DNA from 2 places in the Marinicellulosiphila megalodicopiae genome. Region 2 is predicted to be linked to the other one. Evidence: predicted binding sites of a transcription regulator. Region 2 holds the regulator's gene; the other holds the start of a gene.
The links. The regulator FliA, encoded in region 2, starts transcription of late flagellar genes. The targets are predictions, from matches to a motif close to CTAAAGTTNNNNNNNNNNCNGCCGATA.
Positions count from the first base shown of each region.

Region 1: the regulator FliA is predicted to act here: its motif matches at 3,045-3,071, upstream of TYM08_RS13515 (flagellin).

Region 1 covers NZ_AP023087.1:3,125,219-3,130,635, reverse strand. The annotation lists gene TYM08_RS13515 (flagellin) at 1-2,973, opposite strand, end outside; gene TYM08_RS13510 (cold-shock protein) at 3,394-3,834, opposite strand; gene TYM08_RS13505 (SlyX family protein) at 4,082-4,291, shown strand; gene dnaB (replicative DNA helicase) at 4,459-5,417, shown strand, end outside.
Region 2 covers NZ_AP023087.1:2,341,067-2,346,483, forward strand. The annotation lists gene TYM08_RS09925 (protein-glutamate methylesterase/protein-glutamine glutaminase) at 1-141, opposite strand, end outside; gene TYM08_RS09930 (chemotaxis protein CheW) at 262-2,523, opposite strand; gene TYM08_RS09935 (protein phosphatase CheZ) at 2,535-3,347, opposite strand; gene cheY (chemotaxis response regulator CheY) at 3,334-3,714, opposite strand; gene TYM08_RS09945 (RNA polymerase sigma factor FliA) at 3,834-4,553, opposite strand; gene TYM08_RS09950 (MinD/ParA family protein) at 4,598-5,417, opposite strand, start outside.

The sequences.
Region 1 (5,417 bases), 780 kb from region 2:
AATACCCGTACCTCTAGTTTCATTAACGGTAGCCGTTTTTGTGGTAGATGTTACGGATGCAACGCCTGCTTTATATGAGCCCTCTGCAATACCTGAATGTGCAATATTACCATTACCTGTATTGTCCCCACCTGAAATATTTATTTCATTAACGTCGCCATCTGCAACAAGAGTAAAGCCACCTTCAAAAGTATCCGCCCCACCAACTTCCCCATCGCCATCACCTACGACAGTCGAAGTGGCGCTATCCACTGCAGCTGTAGATGCAGCAACTGTAGATTGAGTGCCAAGTACTGAGGTTGCCGCTAATCCAGTAGCAGTTAATGTATCGGTTGAGTTTTCATCTAATTGACGAATTGAAATACCACCGTCTTCGCTGAATGCCTGAACTTTACCATTTAAATTGGTGTTATCAGCTATGGCTGAGTTGATTGCTGTTACTAAAGAATCATTATCGGCATAAGATCCACTTGGATCAGAGCTCTCAGCAATTGTGATTTCTTCAGAAATACCTGCATTCGTTAAGTCAATAGTCATGGTGTTATTTTTGGTCGTTGCAGCTACACCAGTTGCTGATAGAGTAGATGTATTGGCTGCTTGGTCGTTTACAGCAATAGTTTGACCAGCACCATCACTTAAATTTACACCAAAAAGATCATCTATTAGATCAAGTTCTGCAAGTACATCAGCAGCTGCAGCATCATCAGCGTCACTGGTAATAGTTAAGTCTTCGTCAGTTGCATTAACAGCAGTAATATTGATATTAGTACCGTCCCAGTCAGCTACGACCAACCCATTCAAATCACTAGCAGCTAATTGAGTATTTAAATCGTCAACAAAATCATCATATTCAGCATCTGCACCTTGAACTAATGTATTTGCTGCAATCTCAGCAGTTATATCACCCAATGTGATTTTTACAACACCACCAGCAGTCGCTGCGGCATCTGTATCCATAGTAGCGCCAACAATGCTGATTTGTGCTTTTGTGCCTGCAGATGTGTCGTTACTTAACGTTATTGGTGATGCGCCTGTTGCATCTAAATCTACATTACCTTTTACACCAGAACCAGTGCTTGGTGCACCTGATGCAGTGGTAATATCCATACCAAATAATGCGTTAATATCACTATCAGTAATATTTTGAGTTTCTGTTACATCTTCTGATTGGTTGTTACCGTCTCGGAAATTACCTACTGTAATACCACCAGAAAAATTATCGCGCGTTTCAAATGATAATTTCCCTTCATTATTTTGAGCAATTACAGTACTACCAGATTGTGCAGATAAGCTTTCATTAATTGAAGCTACTAATCCATCTAGATCTCGAACACTATCATCAATTGTAATTTTATTGACAGTAACTTCACCGTCACGGTTGGTAGTAGATACATCGAAAGAAATTGAATCATCACGACCATCTGCACGTACTGCATCATTTTCTAAATCAAGAGTTTCACCATCTTGATCAATAGCTTCACCAAAAATACTAGTTGTATCGTTGTTACCAAATGCTGCTCTTGTATTTGCTTCAGAACCATTTTCTAATTTAATGAAACCAGCACCAGACGCATCTTGTGAGAAGGTAAGCTTACCGTCTCCATTGACGCTAGCTGTTACGCCCGATCCAGAAATTTGTGCATTGATATCTTCAACCATATCCAAATATGTTTTAGAGTCTGTATCTGTTGTATCAATGTCGTTACTTGAATAATCTTGATCTAAAACAACATCATAAGAATCCGTTTCTGTTGTCAAAGTAAAACTAACAGCGCCTAACCCTGCTACAGTATTTGCTCCACCACCTGTTGATGTTGCAGTATGAGCTGAAAAGTTTAATGCATCAGTACCTGCATCATCTTCACCTGTATTTATTGTTAAGCCAAATGTTACTGATGCTGCTTCGGTATTTCCAAAATTCAAAGCGGAACTTGGAGAAATAGAATCTAGTGAAGCAGATACTTGCGCTTTAGAACCTGCAGTCGTTTCTGCTAAACCAGTATTTGCCGCAGTCAAATCACCTGAATAATCTAATGTGATGTTTCGACCATCGGACGCCGTTAGAGTCACACCTAATGCATCATCTTCGGTATCAGTTGCCATAACACCAGTTTGTTCAGATACAGCATTAATGGCTGACACTACAGATGCACGAGATGATGCTGCATCGTTTGTGGTGTCAACATTTACTTCAACACCGTTAAGCGTAATTGAACCAGAAGCTGCTTCAGCTACCATAGTTGAACCACCAACAGTATTTTTATCTACTAATGCTTTTACACCCGTTTCGTCAGATTTAGCATTAATTGCAGCTGCTTTAGATATGCTAGAAGCTGCAGCGTTATCATAAGATACAGTGTCGTCGTTTGCTGAAGATGCTCCGATTGCTGAACCGTTGATAATTAAGTCGCCATTTCCTAAAGATTCATCAGTACCTACTGCAGATACACCTGCAGTTTCCCCAACACCTAAAGTATCAGCAGTCATATTAGCAACAGAGAATTCAATACGTTCACCAGCATTTGCACCTACTTGGAATGCGCCTTCAAATGTACCGTCTAATAATTTTTGTCCGTTGAAGTTGGTTTCTTCACCAACACGGGAGATTTCCGCGATTAGCTGTTCCGCTTCCGCTTGAAGTGCTGCTCGGTCACCATCTGAGTTAGTGGCGTTGGCAGACTGAACTGCTAACTCACGTATACGTTGAAGCGAATCGGTCATTGAACCTAATGCACCTTCTGCCGTTTGTGCAAGAGAGATACCGTCACCTGCGTTACGGATGGCTACGTTTAAACCACGTGTTTGGGTTTCAAAACGAGTTGAAATGGCTAAACCGGCTGCGTCGTCTTTTGCTGAGTTAATACGTAAACCTGATGATAAACGTTCTAACGCTGTTGAGTTTGCAGATTGTGATTTATCCAAATTACGTTGCGCCGTTAATGACGCGATATTGGTATTAATAATTTGTGGCATGGTATTGACTCCATTAGACGAGGCAAAAATTTCTAAGTTGATTTTGCGTCGTGAGTTAGTTACATCTAAGTTAACGGCGCCTGTATATAAAACTTTAGATTATTTTCAATTTATTTTTATTTTTTTGTTGACTCTTGTTAACACTATATAAAATCGTACTCTTTTTGGAGTATTAGCAGGATGTAATAATGGATTGATTAATGGTTTCAACAAGCTTGGCATAGCTAAAATGAGTATTTTTATGGGATAGGTAGTTTGTGCGTGAAATCGGTCTAAAAAATTTGTTGCTTGTTGAGTAGATGGCGGGTTTGATTGAAAAAAGGCGGGGGGAGGTGGTTGAGAAGTTGTAATTTGATTTTGCAATGAATTCAATAAGCATAAAAAAGGCAGCGATTGCTGCCTTTTATTAACTGTTTTAACTTAGCTGCTTTTACGCAATATGCTGACGTCTTCGGCTTGTAAGCCTTTGTTGCTTTCTACAACGCCAAATTTAACCGCTTGGCCTTCTTGCAAAGAGCGGTGGCCACGACCTCTGATTGAACGAAAGTGGACAAAAACGTCTTCGCCGCTTTCGCGAGTGACAAATCCAAATCCTTTGCTGACATTGAACCATTTAACGGTTCCCATTTCTCGAAAGTCTTCTTCTGACTCGTCGATTAATGCTTTTGCTGTATATAACGCACTAATAAAAGCAGCAAATGCAATGACTGCACAGATTGCATAAGATGCTGGGCTTAAAATATCCGCAGGGATGATAACGTCTGTTAATAAAGCTTTAACTGCACTGATGGCTATAAACGGAGTAAGTAGTGCGAAAATAGCACTGATCGAGATACGGATGAGGGTGGTTTTAATGTTCATAATTTACCTTAATCTTTGTGTATTACATGTGATGAAAATTTGGCTAATAATCATTGGGTGCGTTAATAATTGAATTGCAACCAATAACCCCACATAATGCCAACATTTTTAGTAATGTCTAGGGTATCAGAGAAAAAAACCAATTCACTTTTCATTTTGAACACGGCTTTGTATGCCTTATTATTAGGGGTGTTTTGAATTTAGTTTGAAGTTTTAAGTCCTAGGTGCATCGGTTAAGAGGTTAATAGTGAATAACATCGAACAAACAGTCATTGATTTACAAACCAAATTGGCGTTTCAAGAAGATACGCTGGATCAGTTAAATGAAGTGGTCAGTCAGCAAGATTTACAAATCAGAAAGTTAGAACATAAAATCGCTTCGTTTTATCAAGAGTTTAAACAGTTGAATCAATCCATGTCAGGCGAAGTAATTGATACTAAACCGCCGCATTATTAAATATTGGTTCATAAAAATGTTGATATATCCTGATTAAATAATGTTTTCAGGTTGAACTCTCTTTTTTAAGGCTGATTGCTTTTTTCAATTTCATTGAAAGCAGTCAGAGTTTTTAAATATTTTTTGCACTATTGACATAAATAGCGCGCTATTTTTAAGGTGACATTTTGAGCGAGTCAGAAGTTGGAACCCATACTTCCATTAAATCCCACCCGTTTTCACTAGAAGCTGAGCAATCTGTGCTGGGCGCGTTGATGCTGGATAATCAATCTTGGGACAAAGTTGCAGAGACGTTAACTCAAGCGATGTTTTATCGAAAAGAGCACCGTTTGATTTTTGAACACATGACGACGCTTACTAATAATTCCATGCCTATAGATGTGATTACTCTAGGTGAGTCTTTAGATCAGTCTGCTCAATTAGATGAAGCCGGTGGCATGGAATATTTAAATGATTTAGCAGAACAGGTTTCCTCATTAAGTAATATTGGTGCGTATTGCGATATTATTTTTGATCGAAGCGTGAAGCGTAAATTAATTGCAGCGGGTACCAAAATTACCGATCAAGCGTTTAATCCTGAGGGCAAAGATGCAGGCACATTAATCGATGATGCGGAGCGTACTGTATTTCAAATTGGTGAAGAGCGTCCTAATGACGGGGGGCCTACTAATATTAACCCGTTATTAGATTCTGCAATCAAACGGATTGATTTATTATTTAAATCGGACACAAGTATTACAGGGCTTTCAACGGGTTTTAGTAAATTAGATGAAAACACCAGTGGATTTCAATCCGGTGATTTAATTATTTTGGCGGCGCGTCCGTCAATGGGTAAAACGGCGTTTGCTTTAAACTTAGTAGAAGCAGCGATTATGAAACGTGAAGAAGAGTGCGCGATTGTGTTTTCTCTTGAGATGCCATCTGAGCAGTTAGTGGCGCGTATGATGTCTTCACTTGGTCGTATCAACGCAGGTCGAATTCGTGATGGTAAATTAGAAGAAGATGAATGGCCAAGACTGACTACTGCAGTGAATTTATTAAAAGACAAAAAATTATTTTTAGATGACACTTCTGGGTTAAGTCCAACTGAAATGCGTTCGCGTATTCGAAGATTGGTGCGTGAACA
Region 2 (5,417 bases):
TAATTGATTTGCTAACGTTATGGCTTCCTTTCCATTAATAGCTTGCCCGACCACAGTCATATCGTCTTGTGCATTGATAATCTGTTTAATTTGTTGCAATAAAAAAGAGGAATCATCCACAATTAAAACTTTTATAGTCATGTATCAACTCTTATTTTATATTTAATTTTTTAGAAATTCTAAGCGCTAAGCAAAATATAGTTTTGCATATTTAACTATTGTTTAAATAATTAAAATTATTTTTTCATTCAAGATTCATTATTATGCGTACCGATTTAACATACTTGGAACATCAAGAATCAGAGCAATACGTCCATCGCCAGTGATCGTCGCCCCAGCCATTCCGTCAGTGCCATGTAACATCTTACCTAATGGTTTTATAACGACTTCTTCTTGCCCTACTAATTGATCCACTACAAACCCGACTTTTTGATTACCAACAGACACAACCACTACATGTCCTTCATCCCCTTCCTCCAAATCTGGTGAACCTTGAATCAACCAACGTTTCAAATAAAATAAAGGTAACGGTTTACCACGAACAATGACTACTTCTCGCCCATCCACAACGGACGTTTTACGTAAATCCAAATGAAAAATTTCATTTACATTGACTAATGGAAGTGCAAAAGCTTGCTCATCTAACATCACCATTAACGTTGGCATGATTGCTAACGTCAGAGGGACTTTAATTGAAATTTTTGATCCTCTGCCCAGAACACTATCGATATCTAACGAGCCGTTTAATTGAGAAATTTTAGTTTTGACGACATCCATTCCAACGCCACGACCTGATATATCGGAAATTTCTTTCTTAGTACTAAAGCCTGGAGCAAAAATTAACGCATAACATTCAGAATCGGGTAACCGATCAGCTGCTTCTTGATCCATTAACCCCTTTTCAACAGCAATAGCTCTTAGAACATTAGCATCCATGCCTGCGCCATCATCTTCTATAGAAAGCAAAATGTGATCACCTTCTTGCTGAGCAGACAATCGAATTAAACCCATTCTAGGTTTATCGTTTGCTTCACGGATGCTAGGTAATTCAATACCATGATCAACTGCATTACGCACTAAATGCACTAAAGGATCAGCTAATGCATCGACTAAATTTTTATCTAGATCAGTCTCTTCCCCTACTAATTCTAAATTGACTTCTTTTTTCAAATTTCGAGCTAAATCCCTGACGACTCGTGGAAAACGACCAAACACTTTTTTAATTGGTTGCATTCGAGTCTTCATCACACTCGTCTGTAAATCAGCGGTTACAACATTTAAATTAGCAACGGCTTTAGCCAAAACTTCATCTTCTAATTGAGTGCCTAACCTTACAAGTCGATTACGAACTAATACTAGTTCTCCAACCATATTCATGATGTCATCTAAACGCTTAGTATCAACTCGCACTGTGGTTTCTTGTGTGTTCGCTTGTGATTTAGGGTTGGTTCCAGCTGGTGATTTGGGCTTCAAAGTGGAGGTATTTTCAATCGCTTCAATTTGCTCAATTGACTCTGGTTTCGTAACTGCTTGAGTCGATGAACTTTGAAGTTCCGTTTTTTTAATTTCATGTACTGGTGCTGCTGAAGTTTTCTGACTTTCACTTGCTAATTCAGGTTCTTGATTATTTGAAGCTGATGAACTATTACCCGCCTCTTGATCCCCTAAACTAATTTTTCCAACGCCGTGTAGATCATCTAATAATTTTTCAAACTCTTCATCTGTAATGTCATCGGAATTTGACGGTTGGGCTGAAACTTTGGCTGTCGTGGTTGCATCATCTTCTTTCTTAGAATCCAATTCATCTAAAAGCGCTTCAAATTCATCCTCTGTTATTTCATCGGAATTTGTTTTTTCACTTGAAATACTCAAATCATCGGAACCAAATAAAACATCATCCTGAGTTTGATTCACATCTGAATCTTTGATGACTTCAGGCGTTTTATTTGCCGTTGTGTTATCAGAACCCAGCGCGTCTAATAAACGTTCGAATTCTTCGTCAGTAATATCTTCTTGGGAATTTGAAAACTCTTCAACCACAGCAGTAGAATCACTAGAAGACGGTGGCTCAATTGATATTTCTTTTGGCTCATCCATAATGGGTGTATTGGGTTCTGGTTTCGGCTCAGACCCTATTGGAATAGCATATTTTTCAAGCTCTTTTATTAATTCTGCAGGAGCAGGATCAGGCATCTCACCTTGCTTGACCGTTTCAAACATTTCAATAATTGTATCAAGGGAACGCAATACTGCATCCATCAAATCTGCACTAATAACTTGTTTTTGATTTCTCAATAAATCAAATATATTTTCTGCAACATGACAGCAATCAACTAATGGATCAAGTTGTAAAAACCCTGCACCTCCTTTAACTGTATGAAATCCTCGAAAGATTGCATTCAATAAATCTGCATTATCAGGTGATTGCTCTAATTCAATTAATTGTTCAGATAAAAGTTCTAGGATTTCACCTGCTTCAACCAAAAAGTCCTGCAATATTTCTTCATCAGCATCTAATCCCATTATAATTCTCCCTAGAATCCTAGACTTGATAACAAGTCATCAACATCATCTTGATTATTGACCACTGATTCGTCTTTTCTAATTTGCGGACCATGACCTTTATTTGGGTCTGTTTGTTCATCTTTTATTACAGTTTCAGAATCTGAAACTTTAAATCCTGTGACTGTTTCAACATCACTTGCCATTTTAACTAAATCTATTAAGCTTTTTTCTACATCTCTAACCAAAGAAGTGACACGCTGAATAACCTGCCCTGTTAAATCTTGAAAATCTTGCGCTAATAAAATATTGGTTAGATTAGATTGTAATTCAATATAACTGGCATCCTGAGATTTAAAAAAACCATCAACACGTCGATACAATCCACGAAATTCTTCTGCGGTCATATCTTTTTCCCCTAAGCGGGACCAATCATTTTGCAATACTGTCAATTCATCACGAGCATGATTTGTCATAGGAATGCATTCATCCACTAAGTCCATGGTTTTATTGGCTGCTTTTTCAGTCAAATCAACAACGTAACTTAAACGATCTGAGGCATCTACCATATCTGATAAATCATTATTAGAAGGTTCGTTCGGGTTAGTATCTATATGAAAATTTCTTATCGCATTATGCAATGCTCTAGTCAGCCTTCCAACTTCTTGATAAACCGATTGATCTCGTTTAGCTTGAATTTCTTGAAAGACTTTAGCTGCTTGATCAATGTCAACCGCTTCGACTATCAATTTCAATTCTTCCGATTTTGAAGCCATAATATCCGCTGCACATTGAGAAAATGTGGCTTTATTGGGCTCCATATTTTCTTGATTATTTGCTTGCATCGACACGCTCAAAAATCTTTTCGATCTTTTCTTTTAACGCTGCAGCCGTAAAAGGCTTAACAACGTACCCATTTACGCCAGCTTGAGCTGCTGCGACAATTTGATCGCGTTTAGCCTCGGCTGTTACCATTAAAACTGGCATCGTTTTTAAACGATCGCTTGATCGAATTTTTTGTAACAATTCTATGCCTGTCATATTTGGCATATTCCAATCAGTTACAACAAAGTCGAAATTACCACTTTCAAGCATAGGCCAAGCGGTAGCACCGTCATCAGCTTCTTGAGTATTGGTAAAACCAAGATCACGCAGTAAATTTTTTACAATTCTTCTCATTGTTGAAAAATCGTCAACTACAAGAATTTTCATGTTCTTATCCAATTTGACCTCCCGGTTGGAACACAGGTTTAGGATTTATTAAACCTTTAAATTGATAATAGACGGCTAATGCTAACTCACCAGATTTTTTTTGATTTTTTTTCAAACACTTACGCGTTATCGTTCCATTGTTGAAGTCTAGAGCGAAGTCGACATGCTGCTTGTGAATGTAATTGACTGACTCTTGATTCAGACACACTCAATACTTCACCAATTTCTTTAAGGTTTAATTCTTCGTTATAGTATAGGGACAGAACGAGTTGCTCTCGTTGAGGAAGGCCTTGCATTGCACTTACGATTGACTGGTGCCTCAAATTATCAGACAACCCTTCAAATGGGCCATCCTGATGCCCTTCAATCATTAATTCACCTGGACCGTCTTGCTCAGAAAGAATGTCTTCAAAACTAAAAAGTCTTGCACTTTGAGAGTCTTGCAATAATGCATTGTATTGTTCGATTGAAATTTCTAATTGTTCAGCAACTTCATGATCTTTGGCATCTCGTCCGGTCATTGCTTCGACATCTCTGATTGCTTGAGCTATTTTTCGCCCATTTCGATGAACAGATCTAGGAATCCAATCCCCGCGCCTCACTTCATCAATCATTGAACCACGAATTCTAATACCTGCATATGTTTCAAAAGAAGCACCTTTGGTCGAATCATAATTCTTTGACGCTTCAATTAATCCGATCATTCCAGATTGAATTAGGTCGTCAACTTGAACTGAATCAGGCATCTTAGCAAGCAAATGATAAGCAATACGCTTAACTAAAACCGCATGCTCTTCTAACAGTTGATTATTTAATACCGACTTTTGCACTTGATACATTTTGCCTGCATTAGAATAGCCAGTAGAATGCCCTGTAAGCGTCATTAACGATACTCCATCCCTTGAATTAATCGCTCAACAAAGAACTCCAAATTTCCACGAGGATTTTGTGGTAACGGCCAATTAAATATTTTTTGACCAAGTTCACGATAGGCTGCTGATGCTTTAGAGCGAGGATATGCTTCTAGAATTGCTCGCTGACGTTGTACCGACTTTCTAACATTCTCATCAAATGGAATGCTACCTACAAATTGCAACGTTACATCTAAAAAACGTTCAGTAACTTTTAATAATTTATTAAATAATTGTTGTCCTTCATGACTGGTACGAACCATATTACATAGGATTCTAAAGTGATGCGTTTTACTTTCTTGTGCAAGTAATTTAATTAAAGCGTACGCATCAGTCACCGAAGTGGGTTCATCGCAAACTACGACAAGAACATCTTGAGCCGCCGAAACAAAACTGACTACCGTAGTTGAAATACCTGCAGCAGTATCGACTATTAAAGTATCAATATCATATCCAATTTCGCTAAATGCGTGGACTATACCGGCATGCTCTTTTTCGGTTAAATTAGCCATTTTTTTTGCCCCACTTGCAGCAGGAATAATTTTAATCCCTTCTGGGCCTTCGATCATAATATCGTCCAAATCACATCGACCTTCTAACACATCAAGAATAGTATGATGTGCCGTTAATCCTAATAAAACATCGATATTAGCTAAACCAAGATCTGCATCCAATAACACAACACGCTTACCTTGCTGGGCTAGTGAAATTGCTACATTAATTGAAACGTTTGATTTACCTACGCCCCCTTTGCCACCGGTGACGGCAATTACTTGTACTGGATGTCGATTC